Linked DNA regions of Pseudosulfitobacter sp. DSM 107133. The main gene of each other region encodes a partner of the protein of the gene in region 2 in a complex. Links are inferred from orthologs where the notes say so. Each region holds a gene or a part of one and is shown on either strand. Other genes may lie near its edges.

Region 1 (3,193 bases), 1.6 Mb from region 2 along the record:
GACATCGGCGGCCTTTGCGTCGGGCATCAGCTGGTTCCCCTATGTTCTGGCGGTTGCGGTGATCCTGTTCGCCTTCTCCACCATGATCTCGTGGTCGTATTACGGGCTGAAGGCGTGGACCTATCTGTTTGGCGAAGGCAAGACATCCGAGCTGACCTTCAAGCTGATCTTCTGCGTGTTCATCGTGATCGGTGCGGCGGCCAGCCTGGGCCCTGTCATCGACTTTTCGGACGCGGCGATCTTTGCCATGGCGGTGGTCAACATCTTTGCGCTGTACTTCCTGATGCGGATCGTGCGGGCCGAGTTGAACTCTTATGCCAGCCGCCTGAAATCGGGCGTGATTGCCAAGTTCCACTAAACGCAGTTCTCGTGCAGACGGCGCACCTGCCGTCTGCCCCGTGAACACCGCAACCGCGCCCTGCAATCCGGGGCGCGGTTGTTTCGTTTTGGACGGCACAGGCCACGTTGCGCCATAGCAGCAAAGGCTTTCCATATAGGGCAAAACACTGTATGCCCCGCCAATCTGAGATCGGCGCCCGGACTCCAGCGCCCGAAAAGAAGATACCGGAGTCAGGGGCAATACGGCCCCTAAGCAAATGGCCGATGTGGCCAACCTGAGGAACGTAGATGTTTAACGTAACGACGAAATCAATGCAGTGGGGCGAAGAAACGCTGACACTGGAAACCGGAAAAGTGGCCCGTCAGGCGGACGGGTCGGTGATCGCCACGCTGGGCGAGACTTCGGTCATGGCAAACGTAACCTTTGCCAAGAAACAAAAACCCGGTCAGGACTTTTTCCCGCTGACCGTCCACTACCAGGAAAAATACTATGCTGCGGGCAAAGTGCCCGGCGGCTTTTTCAAACGTGAGGCCCGCCCCACCGAGAAAGAAACCCTGACCGCGCGTCTGATCGACCGTCCGATCCGCCCGCTGTTCGTCCCCGGCTTCAAAAACGAAGTTCTGGTGATGTGTACCGTTCTGTCGCACGACCTGGTCAACGACCCGGACATGGTTGCGATGATCGCCGCAAGCGCCGCGCTGACCATTTCGGGCGCGCCTTTCATGGGCCCGATCGCCGGTTGCCGCGTGGGCTTTGAAGGTGGCGATTACGTCCTGAACCCCACAGTCGACGACATGCAGGACCTGCGTCTGAACCCCGAACAACGTCTTGATCTGGTTGTTGCCGGCACCAAAGACGCCGTGATGATGGTTGAATCCGAAGCTTACGAACTGTCGGAAGCCGAAATGCTGGGTGCGGTGAAATTCGCCCACGAGCAGATCCAGCCGGTCATCGACCTGATTATCGAACTGGCTGAAAGCGCGGCCAAAGAGCCGTTCGATTTCCAACCTGCCGATTATTCCGAGCTGTCCGCAGCCGTGAAAGCCGCAGGCGAGACCGAGATGCGCGCCGCTTTTGCGATCAGCGACAAGCAAGAGCGTACAACAGCCGTTGCCGCCGCCCGCGAGACCATCATGGCCGCGCTGTCGGACGAGCAAAAAGAAGATGCGAACCTTGGGTCCGCTCTGAAAAAGCTGGAAGCGTCCATCCTGCGCGGTGACGTTGTGAAAACCGGCAAGCGTATCGACGGCCGTCAAACCGACGAGATCCGCGACATCGTGTGCGAAACCGGCTTTTTGCCGCGGACCCACGGTTCGGCTCTGTTCACCCGTGGTGAAACACAGGGTCTGGTCGTGACCACGCTGGGCACCGGCGACGACGAACAATTCATCGACGCGCTGCACGGCAACTTCAAATCCAACTTCCTGCTGCACTACAACTTCCCTCCCTATTCGGTTGGTGAAGTGGGTCGTGTCGCAGGTCCGGGCCGCCGCGAGATCGGCCACGGCAAGCTGGCATGGCGTGCGTTGCAGGCGGTTCTGCCCGCATCCACCGACTTCCCCTATACCATCCGTGTTGTGTCCGAGATCACTGAATCGAACGGCTCCAGCTCGATGGCCTCTGTCTGCGGCGGTTCGCTGTCGATGATGGACGCGGGCGTTCCGCTGAAATCGGCCGTGGCCGGTGTTGCGATGGGTCTGATCCTGGAAGAAGACGGATCATATGCGATCCTGTCGGACATCCTGGGTGACGAAGACCACCTGGGCGACATGGATTTCAAAGTGGCAGGCACCGAAAACGGGATCACCTCGCTGCAAATGGACATCAAGATCGCAGGCATCACGCCCGAGATCATGGAAAAAGCGCTGGCTCAGGCCAAAGCGGGCCGGATGCACATTCTGGGCGAGATGAACAAAGCACTGACCGGCGCGTCGGACTTCTCGGTGCACGCACCGCGCATCGAAACCATGCAGGTGCCTACGGATAAAATCCGCGAAGTCATCGGTTCGGGCGGTAAAGTGATCCGTGAAATCGTCGAAGTGTCGGGCGCCAAGGTCGACATCAACGACGACGGCATCATCAAGATTGCGTCGCCCAACGGCGAAGCGATCAAGAAAGCCTATGACATGATCTGGTCGATCGTGGCCGAGCCGGAAGAAGGTGCCGTTTACACCGGGACCGTTGTGAAAATCGTCGATTTCGGCGCTTTCGTGAACTTCTTTGGCAAGCGCGATGGTCTGGTGCACGTCAGCCAGATCGAAAACCGCCGCCTGAACCATCCGTCGGATGTGCTGAAGGAAGGCCAGGAGGTCAAAGTGAAGCTTTTGGGCTTTGATGACCGTGGCAAGGTGCGCCTGTCGATGAAAGTCGTCGATCAGGAAACCGGCGAAGAAATCAAGAAAGAAGAAGACGCCGAATAAGGCGCTTCGTTCTTTGTGAAAATACCAAAAGGCCCCGGTAGCGAAACCGGGGCCTTTTTTCATTTGTGGTTCGTGTTACTCGGCGGCTTGGGCCGTGTCGTTCAGGGTGGGATAGTCGGTATAGCCTTTGGCCCCTCCGCCATAGAATGTATCCGGGTTTGGCTGGTTATACGGGCCATCCCTGGAAATGCGTTTGGTCAGATCGGGGTTGGCGATATACATCCGGCCAAAAGCCACCGCATCCGCGCGGCCCTCGTTGATCCACTGCGCCGCCTCGGCGGGTTCAAAGCCGCCGTTGACGATGAATGGACCGTCGAACGCCTTGCGCATGGCATCTACGATCTTGGTATTCTCGGGTTCCCCCGAGCGGACGACGTGCAGATAGGCCAGCCCCTTGCCCGACAGCGCCTTGGCGGCGGCGACGTAGGTCTCC
Region 2 (4,084 bases):
AGAATACGTCGAAGCGTTTGAACGGATGCTGATCGACAACACCATGCGCCGCCACAAGGGCTCGATTGCCAGTGTCATGGACGAATTGTGCCTGCCACGGCGGACGTTGAACGAGAAAATGGCCAAATACGGCCTGCAACGGTCCGACTACCTACAGAATTGAGCGACACCGCAGCAATTTCGCGCAGAACGGTTTCAACCAACTGGTGCAGTGGCCCCGCAGGCCGCTGCACCACTGCGTTCGGCCCCCTGAAACGACGATTGCAACGCAGCAGTATCAGTTAGCGATTGTAATAGTGTTGTGAAACGCATTATCTAAAGGGAAGGCTTTTGACGTTATCCACACGTCGAGCCTGAAGAGAGTTTCGCTGTGACAGCGTTTGGTGGCCAAAACGCCCCGACCTGAAACAGACCGATTGGGCCGGAAACGGCTGTGAGATGCCGGCGGTATGAGCTTCATATGCGCAGCTTTTGAATGGATGCGCAGGACGAAATGTCACTGCGTGTCGGAGAAGAAACGCGATGACACGCGCACATGCCATGAGCAGGACAGCAGCAGGCCCGATGGGCCGGTGCTGCCGCGCGTCGCTATTCGCCATAAATAGACACGTCTCCAGAACCGTCGCACCCCCGGGTGGGGCAGCGCTGCGCACGTGCAAACGGACAATATGCCAAAGAAAATGCTTATCGATGCCACCCACGCCGAGGAAACGCGCGTTGTGGTGGTCGACGGAAACAAAGTTGAAGAGTTCGATTTTGAATCTGAAAACAAACGCCAGCTTGCTGGCAACATCTATCTCGCCAAGGTAACGCGGGTTGAACCGTCGCTTCAGGCGGCGTTCGTAGATTACGGCGGCAACCGCCACGGTTTCCTTGCGTTCACGGAAATCCATCCTGATTACTATCAGATCCCCATCGCCGACCGCGAGGCGTTGATGGAGGAAGAACGCGCCTATGCCGAAGCGCAGCGCGCCAAGGATGAAGATGACGACAAGCCCAAGCGGTCTTCGCGCTCGCGTTCGCGCAGCCGGTCGTCAACCAAGGCCGAAGACACCAACAGCGATGATGCGGTGACATCTTCCGATGACGTCGGGGGCATGGAAACCATTGACCTCAGCGACGACGCAGATGCAGTGGACGAAGGCTCGTCGCCAATGGAAACCGTGCGCGAAACGCCGGTGGAAACACCTGCGGCGGACGAAGACCAGTCGCATGATGATGACGACGATAATGCGGGCGACGAAGACACTGCTGCCGATGCCGCCGACAAAGACGACAGCATCGAATCTGTCGCCGACGAAGACGACAGCGAAGACATTCGCCCCGCGCGCAAACCCCGCGCCAAACGCTACAAGATTCAGGAAGTGATCAAGGTTCGCCAGATCCTGCTGGTTCAGGTCGTCAAGGAAGAGCGCGGCAACAAGGGTGCAGCGTTGACCACATACCTGTCGCTGGCCGGTCGCTATTGCGTCCTGATGCCCAACACCGCCCGTGGCGGTGGCATCAGCCGCAAGATCACCAACGCCGTTGACCGCAAGAAGCTGAAAGAGATCGCGAACGAGATCGAAGTGCCCCGTGGCGCCGGTTTGATCGTGCGCACCGCCGGTGCCAAACGCACCAAGGCCGAAATCAAACGCGACTATGAATACCTGCAACGTATGTGGGAGCAGATCCGCGAGCTGACGCTGAAATCCATTGCGCCCGCGAAAATCTACGAAGAGGGCGACCTGATCAAACGCTCGATCCGCGATCTGTACAACCGCGACATCGACGAAGTGTTTGTCGAGGGCGAGCGCGGCTATCGCATCGCCAAGGACTTCATGAAAATGATCATGCCGTCCCATGCCAAGAACGTGAAACGCTACGAAGACAGCCTGCCGCTGTTCGCCCGCTATCAGGTCGAAAGCTATCTGGCGGGCATGTTCAACCCCACGGTTCAACTGCCTTCGGGTGGCTATATCGTGATCGGTGTGACCGAAGCGCTGGTGGCGATTGACGTCAACTCGGGCCGTGCCACCAAGGAAGGCTCGATCGAGCAGACCGCGACCAAGACCAACCTTGAGGCCGCCGCCGAAGTGGCGCGCCAGTTGCGTCTGCGCGACCTTGCGGGGCTGATTGTCATCGACTTTATCGACATGGACGAGCGCAAGAACAATGCCGCCGTCGAAAAGATGATGAAGGACAAGCTGAAGACCGACCGCGCGCGCATTCAGGTGGGCCGCATTTCGGGCTTTGGCCTGATGGAAATGTCGCGCCAGCGTCTGCGCCCCGGCATGATCGAGGCGACAACGCAGCCGTGTCAGGCCTGCCACGGCACCGGTCTGATCCGGTCGGACGACAACCTTGCGCTGTCGATCCTGCGCCAGATCGAGGAAGAGGGCACCCGCCGCCGGTCGCGCGAAGTGCTGGTGAAATGCCCTGTCGGCATCTCGAACTTCCTGATGAACCAGAAACGCGAACATATCGCACAGATCGAAGCGCGCTATGGGCTGTCGGTGCGTATCGAGGGTGATCCGGCGTTGGTCAGCCCTGATTTCAACATCGAAAAGTTCAAGACCGCCACGCGCGTTGTGACTGCCGCCACGCAGGTGGTTTCGGTCGACACATCCATCATGGACCAGATCGACGAGGCGGACGCCCGCGCAGCCGAAGCTGCCGAAGCGGCAGACATCGCAGCCGAAGCGGCACAAGAGGCCAAGGCAGCGCAGCCTGCGCCCCAGTCGCATCCCGCCGCAGAAGTGGGTGAAGACGGCGAGCCCAAACCCAAGCGTCGTCGTCGGCGTCGTCGGCGCAGGAGCAAGTCGTCGACAGGCGAGGACCAGAACGGTGAGAACGGTCGTGATGATGATGACGATCAGGACGAGACGTCCGACGCCGCATCGACGCCCGAGACCAAGGCAGATGCTCCAGAGGAAGGTTCTGCGACAAAGGCCGAGGAGAGTGCCGAGGCCAAGCCGAAATCGACACGCAGCCGGTCGCGTTCTTCCGCGAAGAAGACCGAGACAGCTGCTGACGATAGTGCAGCCGAAGTCCCCGCAGTTGATGCACCCGCAGAGGACGCCGAGGCAGCGGCCAAGCCCAAGGTGACGCGCACACGGTCGACCCGCACGACCGCTGCCAAATCTGCAACCACCGCCAAGGCCAAGACGACAGCCAAGGCGACAACTGCAAAGACCACCAAGGCGAAAGCGGCCGAAACCGAAGTCACCGACGCTGAAACGCCCGCGCCAAAGCCCAAGCGCACGCGGGTTTCGGCCAAGGCCAAGGCAGAAGCCGCTGCCGCCGCAGAGGCAGCAGCCCAGACCGAAGCGCCCGCAGGCGAGGCGACGCCCGAAGCGCCCGCAGTCGCTGAGGCGCCCGTTGCCGAAGCTCCGGCGGCTGTGGCTCCGGTTGCTGAGAGCAAGCCGGCAGTGACTCCAGCGACCGATGCCCCGGCAGTTGATGTTCCGGTCGCCGAAGCGCAGGTTGAACAGCCAGAGGCCAAGGCAGAAGAACCCGCGGCGGCACCTGAACCCACGCCTGCACCCGCAGCCGAGGAACCTGCACCTGCGAACGAAGACACCCCCGCCAAGCCCAAGCGCAAGGGCTGGTGGTCTTTGGGTGGCTAGGCCCAATCCGCTGACATGACAAAAGGGGCGTGGCCACTGGCTGCGCCCCTTTCTTGTTGCGGGGTGCATTTCGACGGCGCGGTTTTCTCCCGCCCTTCGCACCTTTCTACGGGCATGTGATTGAATGTCAGTCAAAAATCCACCGTCACCCGGTGGCTTTCGCGCGTCAGGCTCGCTTGGCTGAATTTCCGGTTGCCCTGCAAATAGCGTGGTCGTATCCATTGAATGTAAGGAAAAGACTTCCTGCTTAAAGGGAGGCGTTGTATCCTTTGAAGGCGCAGTAAAATCCGGCAAGACAAACGTGAACCGGGATTGGCAGGTGGTCGGCTATGGCTGAGCAGACGATCAATATCATCTCTGCAAACAACGTGAGCGTGATACGCGATCACGGGCAGAAACCTATAGACAGCAGTATCCTCAACGAAGCCCAGAACGGCGACGCATTTTCGTGGCGCGTGCCGCATGATCTCAGCTTT
Region 3 (3,299 bases), 130 kb from region 2 along the record:
TTTGCAACAAGTGATCGTGAACGTTTTGTCCAATGCGGTGAAGTTCTCGAACCCGAACAGCTTCGTCGAGGTAAACCTGTCAGTCGAAGCGGGCATGGCCTATGTCTCGATCAAGGACAGCGGTGCGGGCATTCCGGCGGGCTCCGAGGAGATGGTGTTCGGCCGGTTTACCCAAGTGGACGCCACAGATACGAAAAAGGTCTACGGCAGCGGTTTGGGTATGCACATTTCGAAGCAGTTGATGCTGCGTCACGGCGGGAGCATTCATTATGTCAGTGAGCTGGGCGTCGGCACCACCTTCACGATTACGATCCCAACGCACCAAGCGACTGAGCGCTAGGGCAGCAGTCTAAAGCGGGTGATCGTAGAACCGCAGGATCGGCGCAAATGCGGGATCGGGGTCATAGAACGGCGCACAGGGGGCAAAGCCCAGCGCCTCGTACAGTGCAATGGCTTCGGTCAGCAGATACATCGTGTCCAGCACCATGCGGTCGTATCCATCGGCGCGGGCGCGCTGCATTGCGGCGCGCATCAATGCCTTGCCTGCGCCATGCCCGCGCGCGCTGTCGCTGACAAAGACACGTTTGATCTCGCAGGTGGCGGGCAGGGTCAGCGGGTAATACATCGCACAGCCCACGACCGTGCCGTCCAGATCGGCCAGCAGGATGTTGCCCGCAGGACGGGCATGAATGCGCGGCAGATCGTCGATCAGCGCGCCATAGCTGTCATGGGAATAGTAGGTGTCGACAATTGCCGGCGTCGCGGCACAGCGCGCCGCCAGCAGATCGCGATAGCCCCAGCACAGGCGCGCCAGCGCCTGTGCATCGTCCGGGAACCGGGCGGGGCGGATCGTCAGGGGCATTCAGCGCAGGATGCTGCGGCCCGCGAATTCGGCGGTCTCGCCCAGCGCTTCCTCGATGCGGATCAGCTGGTTGTATTTTGCCAGCCGGTCGGACCGTGCCAGCGAACCGGTCTTGATCTGGCCGCAGTTGGTGGCAACAGCAAGGTCGGCAATGGTGGCATCCTCGGTCTCGCCCGAGCGGTGCGACATCACGTTGGTATAGCCCGCACGGTGCGCCATATCGACGGCTTTCAGCGTTTCGGTCAGGCTGCCGATCTGGTTGACCTTGACCAGCATCGAGTTCGCGCAACCGCGCGCGATGCCGTCGGCCAGACGCACGGGGTTGGTCACGAACAGATCGTCACCCACCAGCTGCACCTTGTCGCCCAGCACTTCGGTCAGGGCCTTCCAGCCGTCCCAGTCGTCTTCGGACATGCCGTCCTCGATCGAGATGATCGGGTAATCGTTCACCAGCGCTGCCAGATAGGCCACGTTTTCGTCCGAGGTCAGCGATTTGCCTTCGCCGGACAGTTCGTATTTGCCATCGCGGTAATATTCGGTCGCCGCACAATCCAGCGCCAGATAGATGTCTTCGCCGGGCTTGTAGCCTGCTTTTTCAATCGACTTGAGGATAAAATCCAGCGCGTCGCGTGATGAGCTGATGTTGGGCGCAAAGCCGCCTTCGTCGCCGATGCCGGTGGACAGGCCCACGGCGGACAGTTCTTTTTTCAGGGTGTGGAACACTTCGGACCCCATGCGCACCGCTTCGCGGATGTTGGTGGCCGACACCGGCATGATCATGAATTCCTGAATGTCGATGGGGTTGTCGGCATGTTCGCCGCCATTGATGATGTTCATCATCGGCACCGGCAGCACGCGCGCCGAGGTGCCGCCGACATAGCGGTACAGCGGTTGCGAACAATAATCGGCAGCCGCTTTGGCAGCGGCCAGTGACACGCCCAGAATGGCATTCGCGCCCAGACGGCTTTTGTTTTCGGTGCCGTCCAGTTCGATCATGATCTCGTCGATCTCGACCTGCTCGGTGGCATCAATGCCCACCAGCGCCTCGGCGATCTCGCCGTTGACGGCCGCGCAGGCTTCCAGCACGCCCTTGCCCATGTAACGGGCTTTGTCACCATCGCGCTTTTCGACCGCTTCATAGGCGCCTGTCGAGGCACCCGATGGCACGGCTGCGCGCCCCATTGTGCCGTCTTCCAGGATCACATCGACTTCGACGGTGGGGTTGCCACGGCTGTCGAGGATTTCGCGGGCGTGAATGTCTATGATGGTGCTCATTGGGAAATGTCCTTTGTGCTGGGCTCGCCAGCCTCATAACTTGGGTCGATGCGCAGGGGAAGGGGTGTGATCGGCCCCGCAGCGGTTTTGCGGCCCATGCGGCGTTCGCGCCAGACCGTATAAACACCCGAGGCCACGATGATCGCAGCCCCCACATAGGTCAGCAAATCAACGCTTTCGTTAAATGCCAACAGGCTGATGAACAGCGCGAACACCAGCCGCGAATAGCGGAACGGGGTGACAAAGCTGATCTCGCCGATGCGCATGGCCGCGACGATCCCGTAATAGGACACCACGCCAAAGGCCACGGCGCCCCCCATTAACAACCAGTGCATCGGTTCGGGGCGGACCAGGGGCGTGCCGCTGACCACCAACAGAACGGCCCCGGTGGGCACCAGCGTAAGAAAGGCCAGAAAACTCAACTGCATGGACGAAGTTGTTGCAGGCACACGCCGTGTCGCCAGATCGCGGATGGCCAGACCTATGACCCCCTGCAAGGCAAACAGCGACAGGATGTCAAAGCCGTCAAAACCCGGGCGGATCACCAACAGTACGCCGGCAAAGCCGACAAGGATCGCGGTCCAGCGCCGCCAGCCCACCGGATCCCCCAGAAACAGGGCGGCCCCCAACGTGACCACCAGCGGCGTGGCCTGCAAGATGGCCGAGGCCGTGGACAGGGGAATCAGCGCGATTGCGGTAACGAAACCCAGCGTGCCGAACAGCTCTCCGGCGTTGCGCAACAGCACCGTGCCGGACAATGCAGTGCGTGGAAACAGCGCCTGATCCTGCGCGCGCACCATGACGGCAAAGATCGCCGCGCCGCCGATTCCCAGCAGGCCAAGTATCTGTCCCACGGGTATATCGAGCGACAAAAGCTTGATAAAACTGTCTTCGATGGCAAAGCCCAGCATGGCCAGAACCATGATCAACGCACCGCGTAAATTGTCCAACGTCCGACCCCATTCTTGTGTTGTCGTGGGGATGGGGATAATCGGTTGCAGTTGCAAGGCGCAAAACAGACAGGATCAGCTGAACCTGCCGTCGCCACGCAGCGTTCTGGATGGAAACCGCAAAAAGGCATCTGTGGTGGGTATCAAACGAAATGTGATCCGGCTGGCCTTGCGCGGTCGGATCGGTCTGATGCAGGCAGCTCCCGCACGGC

The links.
Region 1: the proteins of DSM107133_RS09410 (region 2) and pnp are in contact, whole or in part, in a cryo-EM structure (PDB 9QH0), measured with the Escherichia coli proteins. The link is inferred for Pseudosulfitobacter sp. DSM 107133 from one-to-one orthologs.
Region 3: the proteins of DSM107133_RS09410 (region 2) and eno are in contact, whole or in part, in a solved structure (PDB 2FYM), measured with the Escherichia coli proteins. The link is inferred for Pseudosulfitobacter sp. DSM 107133 from one-to-one orthologs.

The regions. Positions count from the first base shown.
Region 1 is NZ_CP085154.1:280,494-283,686, reverse strand. What follows is about bases 301-3,193. They hold pnp (polyribonucleotide nucleotidyltransferase), read left to right. Parts: upstream 301-627; coding sequence 628-2,760; downstream 2,761-3,193. Other genes in these bases: DSM107133_RS01365 (alkene reductase), read right to left, coding at 2,836-3,193; DSM107133_RS01375 (alanine/glycine:cation symporter family protein), read left to right, coding at 301-358. Also shown: more of DSM107133_RS01375, read left to right, coding at 1-300. UniProt on the Escherichia coli protein: Involved in mRNA degradation. Catalyzes the phosphorolysis of single-stranded polyribonucleotides processively in the 3'- to 5'-direction. Also involved, along with RNase II, in tRNA processing.
Region 2 is NZ_CP085154.1:1,919,571-1,923,654, forward strand. What follows is about bases 327-3,808. They hold DSM107133_RS09410 (ribonuclease E/G), read left to right. Parts: upstream 327-668; coding sequence 669-3,608; downstream 3,609-3,808. Also shown: DSM107133_RS09405 (sigma-54 dependent transcriptional regulator), read left to right, coding at 1-163; DSM107133_RS09415 (Hint domain-containing protein), read left to right, coding at 3,938-4,084. UniProt on the Escherichia coli protein: Endoribonuclease that plays a central role in RNA processing and decay. Required for the maturation of 5S and 16S rRNAs and the majority of tRNAs. Also involved in the degradation of most mRNAs.
Region 3 is NZ_CP085154.1:1,794,142-1,797,440, forward strand. The notes cover bases 1-2,999. They hold eno (phosphopyruvate hydratase), read right to left. Parts: upstream 2,138-2,999; coding sequence 863-2,137; downstream 1-862. Other genes in these bases: DSM107133_RS08805 (histidine kinase N-terminal 7TM domain-containing protein), read left to right, coding at 1-340; DSM107133_RS08810 (GNAT family N-acetyltransferase), read right to left, coding at 350-862; DSM107133_RS08820 (DMT family transporter), read right to left, coding at 2,134-2,999. In the rest of the region: more of DSM107133_RS08820, read right to left, coding at 3,000-3,087; DSM107133_RS08825 (potassium transporter TrkG), read left to right, coding at 3,224-3,299. UniProt on the Escherichia coli protein: Catalyzes the reversible conversion of 2-phosphoglycerate (2-PG) into phosphoenolpyruvate (PEP). It is essential for the degradation of carbohydrates via glycolysis.